DNA from 2 places in the Mesorhizobium sp. M0184 genome. Region 2 is predicted to be linked to the other one. Evidence: predicted binding sites of a transcription regulator. Region 2 holds the regulator's gene; the other holds the start of a gene.
What was found. Region 2 encodes LexA, which represses DNA repair genes until DNA is damaged. Its sites were predicted from a motif close to TGTTCNNNNTGTGTTCNG; they were not measured.

Region 1 (4,530 bases), on a different contig from region 2:
ATGCGCTCGACCTGGTGACCGGAGCGCGTGCCCCAATTGCGGTCGGTGGCCTCGGTGCGGTTCGCTTGGGCGCGCTGCCAGCCCGGCGTCGCATAGGTGCTGGAGAAAGCGCCGGATTTCTCGGCGCCGGAATTGCCGCCAATGTTGTCGAAGCGCGACGCCCCATAGGGGTTCTGCCTGGCTGCCCCTTGGCCGCCGCGACCGGAGGCGAACGAGCCGCCGCCATAGGAATTGCCGTAACCGCCGTAGCTGTTGCCGCTCTCGGAAACTTCGACATGGGCTTCGGGCAGCTCGTCGAGGAAGCGCGACGGGATGGTCGATTGCCAGAGGCCGTGGATGCGCCGATTGGAGACGAACCAGATGTGCAGGTTCTTCTTGGCGCGGGTCAGGCCGACATAGGCAAGCCGGCGCTCCTCCTCGAGCCCGGAGCGGCCGCCCTCGTCGAGCGAGCGTTGGTGCGGGAACAGGCCTTCCTCCCAGCCGGGCAGGAACACGGTTTCGAATTCGAGGCCCTTGGCCGAATGCAGCGTCATGATGTTGACGGCGTCGAGCTCGGCGTTCTGCTCGGCGTCCATGACGAGTGCGACATGTTCGAGGAAAGAGCGCAGCGATTCGTACTCCTCCATGGAGCGGATCAACTCCTTGAGGTTCTCCAGCCGGCCTGGCGCTTCCACCGAGCGGTCGTTCTTCCACATATCGGTGTAGCCGCTCTCCTCGAGAATGGTCTCGGCGAGCTCGGTGTGCGGCGTGGTTTCCAGCGCCTTCTGCCAGCGCTCGAAATTGGCCGATACCTCGCGCAGTGCGGCGCGCGGCTTCGGCTTCAGCTCGTCGCTTTCGGCAAGTTTTGCCGCCGCCTCCAGCATCGGGATGCGCAGCGCCCGTGCGGTGTCGTGGATCTGGCGGATGGTGGCCTCGCCAAGGCCGCGCTTCGGCACGTTGACGATGCGCTCGAAGGCGAGGTCGTCGCCGCTGTTGGCGACGACGCGGAAGAAGGCCAGCGCATCGCGGATTTCGAGCCGCTCATAAAAGCGCGGGCCGCCGATGACGCGGTAATTGAGGCCGAGCGTGACGAAGCGGTCCTCGAATTCGCGCATCTGGAAGGAGGCGCGGACGAGAATCGCCATCTCGTTGAGATTGTGCTTCTGGCGCTGATAGGCCTCGATGGTCTCGCCGACGGCGCGGGCCTCCTCTTCGGAATCCCAGGCGGCATGGACATGCACCTTCTCGTCGTCCTCGGCGATCTTTTCGGTAAACAGCGTCTTGCCGAAGCGGCCCTCATTGTGGGCGATGAGGTGGGACGCCGTGCCGAGGATGTGCGCGGTCGAGCGATAATTGCGCTCCAGCCTTATGATGGTGGCGCCGGGGAAATCCTTGTCGAAGCGCAGGATGTTGTCGACCTCGGCGCCGCGCCAGCCATAGATCGACTGGTCGTCGTCGCCGACGCAGCAGATATTTACGGTGGACAGGCGCGGGCTTCCCTCCCCCTTGAGGGGAGGGTGGCCGGGCGAAGCCCGGTCGGGTGGGGTCCGTGCGGCAGTGCTCGACCTACCGGCGGCAGTGCTCGACGCTCTAGCGGTGCCTTCTGCGGCAACCCCCTCCGCCCGCTTCGCGGGCACCTCCCCCTCAAGGGGGGAGGATTGCGGCCGCTGCGCCAAGAGCCGCAGCCACATGTACTGGGCGGTGTTGGTGTCCTGATACTCGTCGACGAGGATGTAGCGGAAGCGCTTGTGGTATTCCTTCAGCACGTCCGGATTGGCGCGGAAGATGCGGATCGGGTGGCACAGGAGATCGCCGAAGTCGCAAGCGTTCAGCGTTTTCAGCCGCTCCTGGTAGGCCTTGTAGAGCTCGCGGCCCTTGCCGTTGGCGAAGGCACGGGCATCGCCCTCGGGGATGTCGGCGGGGCCAAGGCCCTTGTTCTTCCAGCCGTCGATCATCTGGGCGAACTGCTTGGCCGGCCAGCGCTTGTCGTCCAGCCCTTCGGCCTGGATAAGCTGCTTGATCAGGCGCACGACATCATCGGTGTCGAGAATGGTGAAGTCGGATTTGAGCCCGGCCAGCTCGGCATGTCTGCGCAGCAGCTTCACTCCAATCGAGTGGAAGGTGCCGAGCCACGGCATGCCCTCGACATTGCCTTCGCCGATCAACAGGCCGATGCGCTGCTTCATCTCGCGCGCCGCCTTGTTGGTGAAGGTGACGGCGAGGATCTGCGAGGGGAAAGCCTTGCCGGTGGCAAGGATGTGGGCGATGCGGGTGGTCAGGACGCGCGTTTTGCCGGTGCCGGCGCCGGCCAGCACCAGCACCGGGCCTTCGGTGGTTTCCACCGCCAGCCGCTGCTCGGGGTTGAGGCCGTTGAGATAATCGGGCGCGTTGTTCTGGTTGCTGCGGGCAGCCATGGCGCGCGCGGCAATGCCCGACGGGGACACGGGCCGCGCGTTCGGTTCGTCAAAAAAGGGCATGTCTTCCGAAAAGCCGGACATCTCTCCCCGAATGTAGTGATTCGGCAGCGAAAGGCCAGAAGTGTCTCCGTTTTGTTCTCTGTCCAGTCGTAGACTCACAATCTGAATGGGTCCGCTAACCAAAACGCCGGGCTTGCAATGGGCCGGCGCCGTAAAACGCCGAGCTTGCTTGACAGGGGAGGCGGGCCGGAGAAAGTTGCGTGGGGGCAGGAACGCAATGCGGGGTTGCCCATGGACGCGTCGCGGAGCGCACCAGTCGAAGGAGCACCGTCTTGGCTGTGGTCATCACCTCCCTGATCCTTTTCCTCATCGGCCTGGCGGTTGGCGGCGGCGGCATCTGGCTCGTGACGCTGGGGGGCAGCTGGTATTACGTCATCGTCGGTCTAGCTTTCCTTGTCGCGGCCTGGCTGCTCTACAGGCGCAGATCCACGGCGCTGTGGCTCTACGCGGCGATCGTGCTCGGCACGCTCGCCTGGGCGGTCTGGGAGATCGGCTTCGACTGGTGGGAGCTCGGCCCGCGCGGCGGCATCATCGTGCTTGTCGCGCTATGGCTGTTGACGCCATGGGCGCGGCGCGGGCTTACCGGTCCCGACGGACGCGCGCCGCTGATCCTCGCCGTGCTGGCCTCGCTTGCGGTCGCCGGCTATTCGATGACGACCGATCCAAAGGATATTGCGGGTGAACTCAACACCGACAAGGTGACGCCGACCGCCGATCTCGGCGGCAACGTGCCGGCTGGCGAATGGCACTATTACGGTCGCACGCAATATGGCCAGCGCTATTCGCCGCTCGACCAGATCACCGCCGAAAACGTTGCCAATCTGCAGCCGGCCTGGACCTATCGCACCGGCGACGTGAAAGGGCCCGACGACATCGGCGAGACGACCTATCAGGTGACGCCGCTAAAAATCGCCGACACGCTCTACATCTGCACGCCGCATAATTTCGCCATCGCCATCGATGCCGCGAGCGGCAAGGAGAAATGGCGCTTCGATCCGCAGGTCAAGCTCAACAAGGACCGCCAGCACCAGACCTGCCGCGGCGTGTCCTATTATGCCGATGCCAAGGTCGCCGCCGGCCAGCCCTGCGCCACACGCATCTACCTGCCGACATCCGACGCCCGGCTGATCGCGCTCGATGCGGCGAATGGCCAGGTCTGCCCGACTTTCGCTGAAGGCGGCACGCTGAACCTGCTCGCCAACATGCCATATCCGAAGCCGGGCTATTATTATTCGACCTCGGCGCCGCTGATCGTCGCCAACAAGATCATCGTCGGCGGCGCGGTCAACGACAATTATTCGACGCAGGAGCCGTCCGGGGTCATCCGTGCCTACGATGCCGACACCGGCGCGCTGTTGTGGAATTGGGATTCCGGCAATCCGGACCAGACGACGCCGCTGCCGCCGGACCAGACCTACACCAACAACTCACCCAACATGTGGTCGACGGCGAGCGTCGACGAGAAGCTCGGGCTGCTCTATGTGCCGCTCGGCAACAAGACGCCGGACCAACTCGGTGCCGGACGCAGCGCCAATGACGAGAAATTCTCCTCTTCGATCACCGCGCTCGATCTCAACAGCGGACAATTGCGCTGGGTGCGGCAGACCGTGCACCACGATCTCTGGGACATGGATGTGCCGGCGCAGCCGACGCTGGTCGACATCACCACGGAAAGTGGCGTGGTGCCGGCGCTGGTCGGCCCGACCAAGCAGGGCGACCTCTATGTGCTCGACCGGCGCAGCGGCGAGCCGATCGTTCCGGTCAAGGAAGTGCCGGCGCCGGGCGGCGCGATCGAAGGCGACCATACCTCGCCGACGCAGCCGGTCTCGGATCTCAGCTTCAGTCCGAAACCGCTGACCGGCGCGGATATGTGGGGCATCACCATGTTCGACCAGCTGGCCTGCCGGATCGAGCTCCGGAAGTTGCGCTATGAGGGCCGCTACACGCCGCCGTCGCTACAGGGCTCGCTGATCTACCCCGGCAATTTCGGCACCTTCAACTGGGGCGGCGTGGCAGTCGATCCGGTCCGGCAGGTGATGTTCGGCATGCCGACATACCTGGCGTTCATCTCCAA
Region 2 (4,530 bases):
GCGTCAGCGAACGCTTGCTGTTTGCCGCTCCCCCGCCTGTCCTGCCGGCACCGGCATTGCTACCCGCTCCGCGCTTCGATGCTCCGTCGCTGCCGGCCAGCGACCCAGCAACGGTTCTCGTGCCCGCGGGCGAGCCCATCGTACGCCTGCCCAGGCGTTTCCGCCTCCCGTCACCGTCCCGTATCCGCAACAGCGTAACCTCGGCAGCCGGCCTGGAACTCGACCGCGGCATCGCCTTCCTGCTGGTGCCGGTGTTCCTCGCATGCGGGGTGGTCGTATATTTCGGGCTGTCGGTGGAGCCGGCCTTTCCACAGCCGATCGCAATCGCGCTCCTCGCGGCCCTTTGTGCCGTCGTCTCGCGGTCATGGCCCAGGACGCGCCTGTGCTTCATGGTGGCACTGCTCTGCGCGCTTGGCGTACTTGCCGCCAAGTTCGAGACATGGCGTGTCGGAACGCATATGCTCGGTTCCGAAATCTCGACGCGGCTGACGGGTCGCGTCGTATCGTACGAGCCCATGGCGAGCGGCCGCATCAGGCTGACAATCGATGTGATCTCAACCGCCAGGCCGACACTGCGCTACATGCCGGAACGGGTCCGCGTTTCGGCGATGAAGATACCGGCTGAGCTGACCGCCGGTTCCGAGATCACCGGCTATGTGCGGCTGCTGCCGCCGACCGGCCCGGTGCGGCCCGACAGCTATGATTTCTCCTTCGACAGCTATTTCGCCGGTATCGGCGGCAGCGGCTTTTTTCTCGGCAATCCGAAAGTCGTGTCGTCGGGCAGCATGCCGCTTGCCGCGCAGCTTTCTTCCGCGATCGAAGACGCGCGCGAATCCATCGCCGACCATATCCGCAGCCGCATCGGCGGTGCCGAGGGCGAGATTGCTGCTGCGTTGATCGTCGGCGTGCGCGCCGGCATTCCCGAGGAGATCAACGAAGCGATGCGGCGCACCGGCATCTACCACATCATCTCCATCTCGGGGCTGCATATGGCGTTGGTCGCCGGCACCATCATGGCGCTGCTGCGGGGTGCCTTTGCGCTGTTTCCCGATTTCTCATCGCGACGGCCGGTCAAGAAATATGCCGCGGCCGCCGCGCTTCTTTCGATTGCGGCCTACCTCGTCTTTTCCGGCATTGTCGTGGCGGCCGAACGCAGCTTCATCATGCTGGCGGTGATGCTTATCGCCGTGCTGTTCGACCGGGCCGCGCTCACCATGCGCAACCTGGCGATCTCGGCCATCGCGGTCATCCTGGTGTCGCCGCACGAGGTGGTCGGTCCGAGTTTCCAGATGTCCTTCGCCGCGACGGCGGCCCTTGTCGGCGCCTATGCAGGCTGGTCCGATTACCGCGCCGGCAGGGCCACCACGCCGCCGCCGCGGCTGTCGCCGCAACGCTTTGCCACTCGAAAGGTCCTGCTGGGCATGTGCGGTCTGGCGATGACCTCGATCATTGCAGGGAGCGCCACAGCGCTTTTCGCCATATGGCATTTCCAGCGCGTGGCGCCGCTCAGCCTGTTCGCCAATCTGGCCATCATGCCCATCGTCTCACTGGTCGTCATGCCCTTCGCCGTTCTCAGCGCGCTGGCGATGCCGTTCGGTGCGGATGGCCCTTTCCTCTATGTCATGGGCAAGGGGCTGACGGCGATGATCGCCCTGTCCGGGTGGATCTCGGAGCGCTCGCCGATCGATGCGGTCGGGCTGATTTCGCTGAGATCCGTCCTTCTGGTGACGATCGCCCTCGTCATTGCCAGCATGGCGACGACCTGGTTGCGGCTGGCGGCACTTCCTTTTGCGCTCGCCGGCTTGCTGACGACAACGCAGACACGCATACCCGACGTATTGGTCTCGGAGGACGCACGGCTGGTCGCGCTGCCGATCGGCAGCGGTGAACTCGCGGTCAACCGGGCACGCCCGAATGAGTTCACCATCGACAACTGGAAACGCGCGCTCACATCCGAGGCTATCGTCGCGCCGGAAACACCTGGAAAGAACGACCCGCAATTCGACATTGCCGATCCGGCCGACCTACCGCCGGGCATGCCGTTCATTTGCACGGATGGCCTCTGCCTTGCCAGGCATCCATCCGGCGCGATCATCGCGCAAGCCAAGGACCGCGATACTGCGCGGCCAGCCTGCGCCTTTGCCAGCTTGATCGTCATCGACGACGCCACCGCCCATAACCCCTGCTACTACGACCGGCTGGTCCTCGTCGTCACCAAACGGCAACTGGCGCACGCGGGAAGTGCCGCCGTCTACTTCGATCCACAAGCGGCAACGCGCGCCGAAATCCGTTTCGCGGTCGAAAAATCATACCGGCCCTGGCACGTGCAGCGGAAATTTTCACGCGCGGCACGAGGCCTGCCGCCATACCGCAGGGCCGACAACCCCAAAGCCGGCGCCAAGGGCGGAGCTCAGTAGCGGCGGATCAGTCCGACGAGCTTGCCTTGCACCTTGACCCTGTCTGGTCCGAAGATGCGCGTCTCGTAGGCCGGATTGGCGGCTTCCAGGGCGATCGAGGCGCCCTTGCGGCGGAACCGCTTCAGCGTCGCTTCCTCCTCGTCGACCAGTGCCACCACGATCTCACCGGGGCTCGCCGTATCGGCATTGCGGATGATCACCGTGTCGCCGTCGAAAATGCCGGCCTCGATCATCGAATCGCCTTTGACCTCGAGCGCATAATGCTCGCCGCCCATGATCATATCCGGCGGCACCGAAATCGAATGCGTCTGGTGCTGGATGGCGTCGATCGGCACACCGGCGGCGATGCGGCCCATCACCGGGATCGAAACGGCGGCGACGACATCGTCGTCATTTCCGGCTGCGGGCACGCGCGACGATGTCGGCTTGCCTTGCCGAGGACCGCCTTGCCCAAGACTGCCCTGGATGACACTCGGCGAGAACTTGCGTGCCGCATTGAGGCCGGGGGCGATCGAGTCAGGCAGGCGCAGCACCTCCAGCGCACGGGCCCGGTTGGGCAAACGGCGAATGAAGCCGCGCTCCTCCAGCGCCGTAATCAGCCGGTGGATTCCGGATTTGGAAGCCAGGTCGAGCGCTTCCTTCATCTCGTCGAAGGAAGGCGGGATACCGCTTTCCTTCAACCTTTCGTGGATGAACATAAGCAGTTCGTGTTGTTTGCGTGTCAGCATAGCGACCCCCAACAGAATCAGAAAAACAAACCCAGAACAAACACTATCTGTTCCAGTTGTGTTCCGCAACTGTTTAAAGTTTAATGAATGCGTTAAGGCTTGGGAAACAAACCACGCCCCTACCGGAATGCCGCATTTTCACCGTCGCGAGCGTCATCCCCTTGATTCTGCTTTCGTTTGCGCCTTCTGGCTTCCCAGAAGGCAGCACTGGCATCGGCCGTCAGTCGGCAAAGGGCACGGAATTGAACCCGTATCGACTGCGCGGTTCGGTCAATGCACCGTGAACGAAACGAACTCAAAACGCCAACCTCGGGTTAACTCCTGGTTTCCAGTCGCCTGGTCAGGCTGCTTCTCGCCGGTGGAGCCTTGCTGCGCGCAACCAGGTGATGGAAGAACAGTCGATGCGTGTCCGGCGTTGCGTTGAACTTTTGGGGGGAGCAGGCAAATCATGACAGGAATTCCCGATCTCGCCGCCATAAAGGCGATGGATGCCGCAGATCCGCTGCGCGCGATGCGCGACCGCTTCGTGTTGCCGCAAGGAGTGATCTATCTCGACGGCAATTCGCTAGGAGCTGCTTCACGTGCCGCTTTCGATGAACTGCACAAGGCCGCGACCGAAGAATGGTCGCATGATCTCATCCGCGCATGGAACACGGCCGGCTGGTTCAACATGCCGCTTGAACTTGGCGACCAGCTCGGGCGCCTGATCGGTGCCGCGGCCGGCCAGACGGTGGTCTGCGACACGACATCGGTCAACATCTACAAGCTGCTGCACGCCGCCATGGCCATGCGACCGGAGCGGCAGGTCATCGTCGCCGAGGGCGATAGTTTTCCGACGGACCTGTACATGGCTGAGGGTGTGGTTTCGACGCGAAAAGATACGCTGCTGCGCCTCTCGGGGGTCGACGCGCCGACCATCGAAGAGCTGATCGACGAACGCACCGCCGTGGTGCTGGTCAACCACGTCAACTACAAGTCGGGCGAACTGCGCGACATGCCGGCGCTGACGCGCAGGGCTCAGGAAGCCGGGGCGATGATCGTCTGGGATCTCTGCCACACCGCCGGCGCGATGTCAGTCGAGCTCGACAAGGCAAACGCCGATTTTGCCGTTGGCTGCACCTACAAATATCTGAATGGCGGCCCGGGCGCGCCTGCCTTCATCTATGCGGCTGAGCGGCATCTTTCCGACATCCAGCAGCCGCTCACCGGCTGGTGGGGCCATGCACGGCCCTTCGCCTTCGAGCCAGGCTATGCGGCCGGCACCGGCATCCGCCGGTTTCTGTGCGGCACCCAGCCGGTCCTGTCGATGCGCACGCTGAAGGGCGCGCTCGACATCTGGAACGATGTCGACATGACGGCGGTGCGCAAGAAGAGCATCGCGCTGG

Region 1: NKJ23_RS10400 (ATP-dependent helicase) is a predicted target of LexA. The motif match lies at 2,519-2,536, and genes of this name have one in related genera.

Annotation. Positions count from the first base shown of each region.
Region 1 covers NZ_JAMYSZ010000006.1:154,560-159,089, reverse strand. Annotated here, with positions in the region: gene NKJ23_RS10400 (ATP-dependent helicase) at 1-2,477, opposite strand, end outside; gene NKJ23_RS10395 (glucose/quinate/shikimate family membrane-bound PQQ-dependent dehydrogenase) at 2,729-4,530, shown strand, end outside.
Region 2 covers NZ_JAMYSZ010000012.1:14,770-19,299, forward strand. Annotated here, with positions in the region: gene NKJ23_RS16480 (ComEC/Rec2 family competence protein) at 1-2,417, shown strand, start outside; gene lexA (transcriptional repressor LexA) at 2,411-3,145, opposite strand; gene kynU (kynureninase) at 3,594-4,530, shown strand, end outside.